2 linked regions of the Accumulibacter sp. genome follow. The protein of the gene in region 2 interacts with the protein of the main gene of each other region in a pairwise test. Links are inferred from orthologs where the notes say so. Each region holds a gene or a part of one and is shown on either strand. Other genes may lie near its edges.

Region 1 (2,996 bases), 1.3 Mb from region 2 along the record:
CGCCGAAGCCACGAAGGTCCTCGCCAGCTACGGTGCCGATGGTTGCGGCCACGTCTTCAATCTTGGACACGGGATATCGCAGTTCACGCCGCCGGAAAACGTCAGAGCGCTGGTTGACGCGGTGCACCAACACAGCCGCGAACTGCGCCGGTCCGGAAACGAATTGACTCGGGGGAGTTGACTTGTTCACAGAAATGTCCCATGGGCGCGACGCCGCCGCCCGGTCTGCGAATGACGCCGCCCATGTTTTATAACTAAATGATTTATAAGTGTTTTTGAATTGCTGAATTTTTGGGCAAGTACGCTGCAGCCCTTGCTGCAAGGGCCTTCGCGAGGCTTTCCGGCGTTTCGATCCACAGAGTTGTCCACAGGTTCTGGGGACGAGCGAAAACGTGTGCTAATTGAGCGTCTTACCCTTCTTTGCCAGAATTTGCGCGAGCTTGTGGTGCTAAGTGGTCCAATCGGGACACCCGTCTGAGAGATGGCCGAACGACGGACTGAGCCGTGCTTGGTGCGCGTCGCGCTCGACCTGCCACTGCGCCGCCTGTTTGACTACCGTTGCCCGGACGATCCACCGCTGACCCTTGCCGATGTCGGCTACCGGGTCCGCGTCCCGCTGGGCCAGCGGCAGAGGATCGGCATCATCGTAGCCGTCGGTGTGGACAGCGACGTCAATCCAGAGGACCTGAAGCCGGTCGGCGAAGTCCTCCGCGACCTGCGCCCGTTGCCGGATGCATGGTTCCGGTTGACCCGATTTTGTGCTTCCTATTATCACGTGCCACTCGGCCAAGTCATGCTCGCCACGCTCCCTGCCAGACTGCGGACAGTGGCGGCGGTGAGGACGCGGGTTGGGCGGCACCCCGCGCAGGTCCGCCCAGCCCTGCAGCCACCACCGCTGACGGTCGAACAGCAGGCGGTCCTCGGTGCCGTGCTGGCCGGGGGAACGGGGTTTCGTGCCTACCTGTTGCATGGCGTGACGGGCAGCGGCAAGACCGAGGTATACCTGCGCCTGATCGAGTGGGCGCTGACAGCCGGACGGCAGGCGCTGGTTCTGGTGCCGGAGATCAACCTCACCCCCCAGCTCGAAGCACGCGTCGGCGAACGCTTTCCCGCTGCCGGGATGGTCAGTCTGCACAGCGATCTTGCCGAGGCGGCGCGCAGCCGCAACTGGCGGGCGGCATGTGGTGGCGAGGCGCGCATCGTTCTCGGTACCCGGCTGGCCGTGTTCACGCCGCTGCCGGAACTCGGTCTGATCATCGTTGACGAAGAGCACGACGGCTCGTTCAAGCAACAGGATGGGGTCCGCTACTCGGCGCGTGACCTGGCGGTCTTCCGGGCCCGCGACAGCGGCGTTCCGGTCGTTCTCGGATCGGCGACGCCGTCGCTCGAGAGCTGGGCGAACGCCATTGGCAACGGCGGACGCGGGCGTTATCGCCTGCTCACGCTGCGCCAGCGGGCTGTCGAAGGTTCTCGGCTGCCGCTGGTGCGCATCATCGACACGCGGCTCGAGAAGCCGCAGGACGGGCTCACGGGCACCCTCCTGCAGGCGATCGGGCAGCGACTCCAGTGCGGTGAACAGAGCCTCGTCTTCCTGAACCGGCGCGGTTACGCGCCCGTGATGAGTTGCCCTGCCTGCGGCTGGATCTCCGGCTGCCAGCGCTGCGCGGCGCACCTCGTGCTGCATCTGGTCGACCGCCGCCTGCGCTGCCACCACTGCGGTTATCAGACCCCCTTGCCGCGGCAGTGTCCGACCTGCGGCAACCAGGACCTGCGTGCCCTCGGCCGGGGCACGCAACGTCTCGAGATGGTTCTTGCCGAACGCTTTCCGCAGGCCCGTCTGCTGCGCGTAGACCGGGACTCGGCGAGCAGTCGCAAGCAATGGACAGAACTGCTGCGGCGGATCCACGACGGCGAGGCAGACATCCTGGTTGGCACGCAGATGCTTGCCAAGGGCCATGATTTTCCGAAGCTGACGCTGGTGGGAGCGATCGCTCCCGATGCCGCGCTCTTCGCCGCTGACTGGCGAGCACCCGAACGCCTCTTTGCCCAGTTGATGCAGGTAGCCGGGCGCGCTGGCCGGGCCGAGCGCCCGGGCGAAGTGCTGCTGCAGACGCAGTTTCCAGACCATCCTCTCTATCAGGCCTTGTGCCGCCATGACTACGAGAGCTTTGCCACCGCCCAACTCACCGAGCGCCGGCAGGCCGGGTTTCCGCCCTACACGCACCAGGCGGTCTTGCGCGCAGAGGCGCCACACATGGCCGATGCCATCGCTTTCCTGGTGGCGGCGCGGGATTGCGCGGCAGTCGCCGCCGCGGCGGCACTCAGCTTCTACGATCCGGTGCCGATGCGCCTGGCACGCCGTGCGAGCATGGAGCGGGGTCAGCTTCTCGTCGAGTCGCCGTCCCGTCGTGCCCTACAGGCCTTTCTCGCCGATTGGCTGACGCAGATCGAGACGTTGCGCGCTCCGTCACGGTTGCGCTGGCACCTCGAGGTGGACCCGCTCGATCTCTGACCGTTCGCTGGTAGTCGAGCGCCACGAAGCAGGAGCGGGCCGCCAGGCGCTCGCTGACCCTCGCGCTGCTCATCTCGCCGCAACAGGCCGACGAACGCTAGAGGACATGTCGCCGACGGGCGCCGCTTGACTGCCGGCGGTGAAGGCGCCGATACTCGAGACGAATGCGGCCCGCTCCGGCTGCCTGCTCAGCCGGTGTCCGTCCTTTCTCCGTCTGTCAGCCTGAGGAGTATTCCCGTGTCTTCCGATTTCGTCGCTGCCATCGACCTCGGGTCGAACAGCTTCCACATGGTCGTCGCGCGCATCAGCGACGGCCACGTCCAGATTCTCGACCGCTTGCGCGAGATGGTGCAGCTTGCCGCCGGACTTGACGACCACAACCGCCTGTCGGCGCAGGCCCAGCAGCGGGCCCTCGACTGTCTGGCGCGCTTCGCCCAGCGTCTGCGCCACATTCCCGCGGCGCGCCTGCGCATCGTCGGCACCA
Region 2 (7,938 bases):
CACGATCCAGAGAACCAGCGGGGTCTTGCCGCTGCCACCGACGGTCAGGTTACCGACGACGACCACGGGCACCGGCAGGCAGGAGGCACTCAGCACACCCCAGCGATAAAGCCGGCGCCGCAGCGCCACCAGCCCAGCGAACAGCCAGGAAAGCGGCAGCAGCGGCCAGAGAGCGGGCAGCAGACGGCGCTCATACCACCATGCGGGCAGCCGCCGCAGCAGGCCCGCGGCGGCCATCAGTGCGGCGACTGGGTGGCGAACGATATCCGCGGATAGCCCGCCGTCTGCGCCGCCTGCATGATGTCGATGACGCTCTGGTAGTTGGCCTTGGCGTCGGCGTTGATCACGACCACAGGTTCCTTGAGGTCGCCGGCAGCGCGCCGCAGCGCCTCACTGATCGATTGCACGCTGGCTGACGCCAGCGGCGCCTTGTTGACCAGCACCTGACCGGCAGCGGTCAGGGTCACGTTTATCTCCTTCGGCGGCTCGTCCGGCTTGCTCGCCTCCGCCGTCGGCAGGTTGATCTCGAGCCCGGAGAACTTCGAGTAGGTGGTGGTCAACATGAGGAAGATGATGATCACCAGCAGCACGTCGATCAGCGGAATCAGGTTGATCTCGGGAACGTCGCTCGTCCGGCCGCGTCGGAAGTTCATCGCCAGCCCCTTCCGTCAAGCCCTGCGTTCACCGTGCAGTACCTCGACCAGACGGACCGCCTGCTGCTGCATCTCGACGACATAGCCGTCCACCAGCGCCCTGAAATGGCGCCAGAAGATCATCCCGGGAATGGCGATCAGCAGCCCGAAACCCGTGTTGTAGAGCGCGATCGAGATCCCGTGCGCCAACTGGATCGGGTTGCTGCCGCCGGGCGCCTGCGAACCGAAGATCTCGATCATACCGACGACGGTCCCGAAGAGACCCATCAACGGGCTGATCGAGGCAATCGTGCCGAGCGTCGTCAGGTAGCGCTCCAGGTCGTGCAGGACGACCGCACCGGTTTCCTCGATCGTTTCCCGCATCACCTCGCGCGAACTGCCGACGTTGCGCAGGCCGGCGGCGAGGATGCGACCGAGCGGGGAATGCGTCTCCAGGTTGCCAACCAGTGCCGCGCTCGCGCCGTTCTGCCGGTACTCGGCGACGACCCGTTGCAACAGCCCGGCGGGGACGACCTTGCTGCGCCGCAAAGCCGCCAGGCGCTCGATGATCAACGCCACGGCAATGATTGACGCCAACAGCAAGGGCCAGATCGGCCAGCCAGCAGCCTGAATGATGGAAAACACCCGTTCGCTCCGCAAGATGGGGACAGGCGGTCACTTTAGCCTGCGACGAAGCCTGCGGCAAGCCCCGTCCGCGGCAGCAGGCGACGACGGCACTTGCCGGCAGCGCAGACTCGTCCCCATCATCGGTGCTCAGATCATCCGAGAACCTGTTGGTGAGGAAGACCAGTGCCGATCGAGGAAGATCGCTGCCGTCTGCCGGAGAAGCGGGCAAGCGCAGCGCTGCAGCCGCTGCCGGAACCTCTGCGCGGCGGCGCTGGCGAGCGCGAGCCGGATGCGGCGATGTAGAATCCGGCCATGGAAGATTTTCCGTCAGGCCGAGCCACCTGCGAGCCGCCCGCAGCGGTGATCCCCGTGTCCGTACTCAACCGCTTGGCGCGCGAGCGCCTCGAAGCCGCCTTCCCGCTGTGTTGGGTCGCCGGTGAAGTGTCGAACCTGAGTTATGCCGCTTCCGGACACGTCTATTTCTCGCTCAAGGACAGCGCGGCGCAGGTCCGCTGCGTGATGTTCCGCAACCGGGCGCAACTGCTCGGCTGGCGTCTCGAGAACGGCCAGCACGTCGAGGCACGGGTGCTGGTCACCCTCTACGAGGCGCGTGGAGATTTCCAGCTCAACATCGAGGCGGCGCGCCGTGCGGGCCAGGGGAACCTCTACGAGAGCTTTCTTCGCCTGAAGGAAAGACTCGCCCGCGAGGGACTTTTCGACAGCGCACTCAAGCGCTCCCTGCCGGCCTTTCCCCGGCGCATCGGCATCGTCACCTCGCCGCAGGCAGCAGCCCTGCGCGACGTCCTCAGCACGCTCGGCCGGCGGGCCGGCCAAGTGGGGATCGTCGTCTATCCGACACCCGTCCAGGGTGACGGCGCTGCGGCGCTGATCGCCGATGCCATTCGCCGTGCCGGCGAGCGCGACGAATGCGACCTGCTGATCCTCTGCCGCGGTGGCGGCAGCCTGGAAGACCTCCAGGCGTTCAACGACGAGACTGTCGCCCGCGCCATCCGCGCCTGTCCGCTGCCCGTCGTCAGCGGCATCGGTCACGAGACCGACTTCACGATTGCCGACTTTGCCGCCGATCGGCGCGCGGCAACGCCGACCGCGGCAGCCGAAATGGCCGCCCCGGAACGCAGTGCCTTACTGGCGCGGTTGTTCGCAGACCACCTCGCGCTGCGTCGCCAAGCGACACAGGCGTTCAACCAGCGCGCCCAGCAGCTCGACTGGCTGGCCCGCCGCCTGCAGCACCCGGGGCAATCCCTCGCGCGCCAGCGGGAAGCGCTGCACAACCAGCGGCGCCGCCTCGCCGCCGGCCTCCTGTTGGGCAGCACGCGGGCACGCGGAACGCTGGCCAAGCTCGAGCATCGCCTGCACCAGAACCGCCCCGACCTGGCGCAACAGAGGCTGCGACTGCAGTCGCTGGCGTCGCATCTCGAACGGGCGGGGCGGCAGACCCTCGACGGCAGAATGGCCGAACTGGGCCGCCTGCAGGCCGGCCTGTCGCAGCTCGACCCGCGGGCGGTTCTGGCTCGCGGCTACAGCATCGTCACCAACGGCCAGCAGCAGATCGTCCATGCCAGCTCGATGCTGGAACCTGGCGAGGAGATCGCTGTCTTCCTGCACGATGGACGAGCGGACGCGATGGTGCTGGCCGTCTCTGGCAACGATGGCCGACTGTAGGCGGCCGGCATCCGTCCGGACCGACAACGTCCGTCAACAACGACCGCTCGCCAGCGATCTTCCCCGGATCAGGGGGGAGATGCCGCGCTTCCCCGTGCGCTGCGTCGTGCGACCATGCGCCGGCAGCTTCATTTGCCAGCAAGGCAGGGCCGGCATAGAATCCCGGCCGAGCACGGAACAGGGGTCCTGCCCGCCACACCTTTTGCTACAGACAATACTTACGGAGAACACGGATGGAACACAAGCTGCCGCCACTGCCTTTCGCCATGGACGCACTGGCACCACACATGTCGCAGGAAACCCTGGAGTATCACTACGGCAAGCACCACCAGGCCTATGTCACCAACCTCAACAACCTGATCAAGGGAACCGAGTACGAGGAACTGGACCTTGAAGCGATCGTCCGCAAGGCCCCGGCAGGCGGCATCTACAACAACTCGGCCCAAGTCTGGAACCACAGCTTCTTCTGGAACTGCCTGCGGGCCAACGGCGGTGGCGCTCCGGGCGGCGCGCTGGCAGCAGCGATCGACGCCCGCTGGGGCTCCTTTGCGGAGTTTGCGAAGGCGTTCCAGGCATCGGCGGTGGGCAACTTCGGGTCGGCATGGACCTGGCTGGTGCGCAAGCCGGACGGCACGGTCGATATCGTCAATACGGGTGCCGCCGGTACGCCGCTGACGACCGCCGACAAGGCACTGCTGTGCATCGACGTCTGGGAGCATGCCTACTACATCGATTACCGCAACCTGCGACCGAAGTTCGTCGAGACTTTCCTCGGCAACCTCGTCAACTGGCACTTCGCCGAGCAGAACTACGCCGCCTGAGCGACAGAGCGAGTCATTCGGCGTCACCCGCAGGTGAAAGCAAACGGGGTCCGCAGCGCGGACCCCGTTTCTCTTGCAGCAACCGCCCGCGAACGGTGACGGCGCTGCGCGGCCGTTCGATCAGAATGGGATGTCGTCGTCCATGTCTTCGAAGCCCGGCGTCTTCCTGGCTGGCGGATTGCGCGCCGGGCCGGCAGCCTGGCCGCCTGCCGATGGCATGCTGCCCCCGTACTCGGCCTCGCCGGCAGGTGCGCCCATGCCCTCGCGGCTGCCCAGCATCTTCATCTCGTTGGCAACGATCTCGGTCGTGTAGCGCTCGTTGCCTTCCTTGTCCTGCCACTTGTTGGTCCGGATGCGCCCTTCGACATACACCTGGCGCCCCTTCTTGAGGTATTGGCCGGCCGTCTCGGCCAGCTTGCCGAAGAAGACCACGCGGTGCCACTCGGTGTACTCCTTCAATTCGCCCGACACCTTGTCGCGCGACCGATCGGTGGTCGCCATCCTGATGTTGCAGACGGCGTCGCCACTCGGCAGATAACGGGTCTCCGGATCGGCTCCGAGATTGCCCACCAGGATCACTTTGTTGACCGAAGCCATGTCGCCTCCCTGAACGGTATTGGAAAAATCGCCACGATTGCAGGCACTCTCAGGCTGCCGCCGGCCGCTGGCGCGCTGCCGGCATGACCATCGTGAGGCCGAGCATCAGCCACACCAGTGTCAGCAGCACACCACCCGCCCAGACGGCACCAGGACCGGCGTACTTGGCGAGGACACCGCCCAGCACGCCGCCCAGGAACAACCCGAGGGCCTGGGTGGTATTGTAAACCCCGAGCGCCGCACCTTTGGCATGTGGCGGCGCGATGCGCGAAATCAGCGACGGCTGCGTCGCTTCGAGGATGTTGAAGGCGACGAAGAACAGCATCAGCCAGAAGGCCAGGCCGAAAAGGCCGCCGGCAAACAGCCCGAAGCCCGCCTGGACGCAGAGCAAGAGCACAATCGCGGCGTTGAAGACCAGCTTCAAGCGCGCGAAGCGTTCGGCGACGATGATCGCCGGCACCATGATGACGAAGGAGATGAGCAGCGCCGGCAGGTAGACCTTCCAGTGCTCGGCGACCGGCAGACCGCCCGTCTTCACCAGTTCGGTCGGCAACAGCACCCACATCGCGGTCAGCATCAGGTGGAGGGCGAAGACGCCAAAATTGAGTCGCAGCAGTTGCTGGTGCGACAGCACTTCGACAAAGCTCTGCCAGGCCGGCTGCCGCGGCATCATCGGCGCCGTCGGCACCACCCGCAGGACGACGAAGATCGCCAGCAGAGCCAGCCCGCCGGTCAGCGCGAAGATGCCCGGCATGCCGATCGCCGCATAGAGCAGCGGCGCGCCGACCATCGACACGGCAAACATCAGCCCGATCGACGAACCGATCATCGCCATCACCTTGGTCAGGTGCTGCTCGCGCGTAAGGTCGGCGGCAAGCGCCGTGACCGCCGCCGAGATCGCGCCCGCACCCTGCAGAACGCGGCCAACGATGACGAGATAGATGTCGTCGGCGAGGGCAGCGACGAAGCTGCCGATGCCGAACAGCAGCAAGCCGAAGACGATCACCGGCTTGCGGCCGAAGTGGTCGGAAGCCGCGCCGTAGGCGATCTGCAGACAGGCCTGCGTCAGGCCGTAGGCACCGAGCGCCACCCCGACGAGCACCATGTCCCTGCCCGACGGCAATTCGCTGGCGTAGAGCGCGAAGACCGGCAGGATCAGGAACAGGCCAAGCATGCGCAACGCGAAGACCGCCGCCAGGCTGATGCCGGCGAGCCTTTCTTCACTGCTCATGCGATCGTTGCTCGAGGCGGACATGTGGTTTGCTGCCAAACTGCGAAATTGCGTATATTAGCAGGTTTGCCCCGGTGCCCGAGGCCAGCTCCCCGATGGACGAACCCAGCCAGACCCACAGCCAACTGCGAATCCGTGGTGCGCGCACGCACAATCTGAAGAACATCAACCTCGACCTGCCGCGCAACCGCCTGATCGTCATCACCGGGCTGTCGGGATCAGGCAAGTCGTCCCTCGCCTTCGACACCCTCTACGCCGAAGGGCAGCGGCGCTACGTCGAGTCCTTGTCGGCCTATGCCAGGCAGTTCCTGCAGCGCATGGAGAAACCCGACGTAGACCTCATCGAGGGACTTTCGCCGGCGATCTCGATCGAACAGAAGGCGACCAGCCACAATCCGCGCTCGACGGTCGGCACCGTCACCGAGATCCACGACTACCTGCGCCTCCTCTTCGCCCGTGCCGGCACGCCCTACTGCGCCGAGCACCAGTTGCCGCTGGCCGCGCAGACCGTCTCGCAGATGGTCGATCATGTCCTGGCGCTACCCGAAGGCAGCCGGCTGATGATCCTCGCGCCGGTGGTCGCCGACCGCAAGGGCGAGCAGGTCGAGCTGTTCGCCGAGCTGCGCGCGCAAGGCTTTGCCCGCCTGCGCGTCGACGGACAGATTCACGAGATCGACGCCCTGCCCCGGCTTTCCCGGACACACAAGCACTCGATCGACGTCGTGGTCGACCGCCTGAAGGTGCGCGAGGACATCCGCCAGCGCCTCGCCGAATCCTTCGAAACGGCGCTGCGCTGCGCCGATGGCCGCGCCATCGCGTGCGAGATGGACGGCGGACGCGAGCATTTCTTCTCGGCGCGGTTCGCCTGCCCAGTCTGTTCCTACGCGATCCAGGAGCTGGAGCCCCGGCTCTTCTCGTTCAACAGCCCGATGGGCGCCTGCCCGAAGTGCGACGGGCTCGGCGTCATCCAGTTCTTCGATCCGCAGCGCGTCGTCGCCCGCCCCGATCTGTCGCTCGCTGCCGGCGCGATCCGCGGCTGGGACAAGCGCAACCCCTTCTACCATCAGCTGCTCCGCTCGCTCGCCGAACACTACGGCTTCCAGCTCGACACCCCTTTCCGGGATCTGCCGGACCAGCTGCGGCAGATCATCCTCTACGGCTCCGGCCGCGAGACGCTGCGTTTCGGCTACCTCAACGAGCGCGGGCGAGTGAGCATCCGCGAGCACGCTTTCGAAGGCATCATCGTCAATCTCGAACGACGCTACAAGGAAACCGACTCGCTGGCGGTGCGCGAGGAACTGGCACGCCTAATCAGCAACCGCACCTGCCCCGCCTGCCAAGGCAGCCGCCTGCGTGAGGAAGCGCGCAACGTGCGCATCGGCAGCCAGGACAGCGCGCGCACCCTGCACGAGATCAATCGCCTGCCCCTCGCCGCGGCACGCGACTACTTCGTTTCGCTGCAGCTCCCCGGCAACAGGGCACAGGTGGCCGAAAAGGTGCTCAAGGAGATCGTCGGTCGCCTGCAGTTCCTGATCAACGTCGGCCTCGACTACCTGTCGCTCGAGCGTTCAGCGGAGACCCTTTCCGGCGGCGAGGCGCAGCGCATCCGCCTCGCCTCGCAGATCGGCTCCGGTCTGACCGGCGTCATGTACGTCCTCGACGAGCCATCGATCGGCCTGCATCAGCGCGACAACGAGCGCCTGTTGCAGACGCTGCGACAACTGCGCGACATCGGCAATACGGTGATCGTCGTCGAGCATGACGAGGAAGCCATCCGCAGCGCCGATCACGTCGTCGACCTCGGCCCCGGGGCCGGCATCCATGGCGGCCATATCGTTGCCGAGGGCTCGCCGGCAGCGATCACCGACAACCCGGACTCACTCACCGGCGACTATCTTGCCGGACGCCGCGGCATCGGGCTGCACGCCATACGCCGGCAAGCCGATCCGGGGCGCATGCTGCGCATCAGCGGCGCCCGCGGCAACAACCTCCGCAACCTCACGGCCGAAATCCCGGTCGGCCTGTTCACCTGCATCACCGGCGTCTCCGGCTCGGGCAAGTCGACACTGATCAACGACACGCTCTACCTGGCGGCAGCCAGGCAGATCTACGGCTCGACGGCGGAGCCCGCCGAGCATGACCTGATCGTCGGCCTTGACCACTTCGACAAGGTGATCAATGTCGACCAGAGCCCGATCGGTCGCACCCCACGTTCCAATCCGGCAACCTACACCGGTCTCCTGACACCGATCCGGGGGCTGTTCGCCGGCGTCCCGGAGGCGCGCGCGCGCGGCTATGGGCCCGGCCGTTTCTCGTTCAACGTCAAGGGCGGACGCTGCGAAGCCTG

Evidence for each region. Proteins that work in one complex are often made in the same cells at the same time.
Region 1: the proteins of ssb (region 2) and V5B60_RS05420 interact in binary tests that used the Escherichia coli proteins (3 or more experiments, as listed by UniProt). The link is inferred for Accumulibacter sp. from one-to-one orthologs.

Annotation. Positions count from the first base shown.
Region 1 is NZ_JAZKUG010000001.1:1,244,009-1,247,004, forward strand. It holds V5B60_RS05420 (primosomal protein N'), read left to right. Parts: upstream 1-481; coding sequence 482-2,512; downstream 2,513-2,996. Other genes in the region: hemE (uroporphyrinogen decarboxylase), read left to right, coding at 1-181; V5B60_RS05425 (Ppx/GppA phosphatase family protein), read left to right, coding at 2,801-2,996.
Region 2 is NZ_JAZKUG010000001.1:2,535,360-2,543,297, reverse strand. The notes cover bases 2,623-5,473. They hold ssb (single-stranded DNA-binding protein), read right to left. Parts: upstream 4,361-5,473; coding sequence 3,884-4,360; downstream 2,623-3,883. Other genes in these bases: V5B60_RS11245 (MFS transporter), read right to left, coding at 4,410-5,473; V5B60_RS11255 (Fe-Mn family superoxide dismutase), read left to right, coding at 3,176-3,763; xseA (exodeoxyribonuclease VII large subunit), read left to right, coding at 2,623-2,942. In the rest of the region: lpxK (tetraacyldisaccharide 4'-kinase), read right to left, coding at 1-237; V5B60_RS11270 (ExbD/TolR family protein), read right to left, coding at 237-653; V5B60_RS11265 (MotA/TolQ/ExbB proton channel family protein), read right to left, coding at 669-1,277; more of xseA, read left to right, coding at 1,572-2,622; more of V5B60_RS11245, read right to left, coding at 5,474-5,591; excinuclease ABC subunit UvrA, read left to right, coding at 5,687-7,938. UniProt on the Escherichia coli protein: Plays an important role in DNA replication, recombination and repair. Binds to ssDNA and to an array of partner proteins to recruit them to their sites of action during DNA metabolism. Acts as a sliding platform that migrates on DNA via reptation.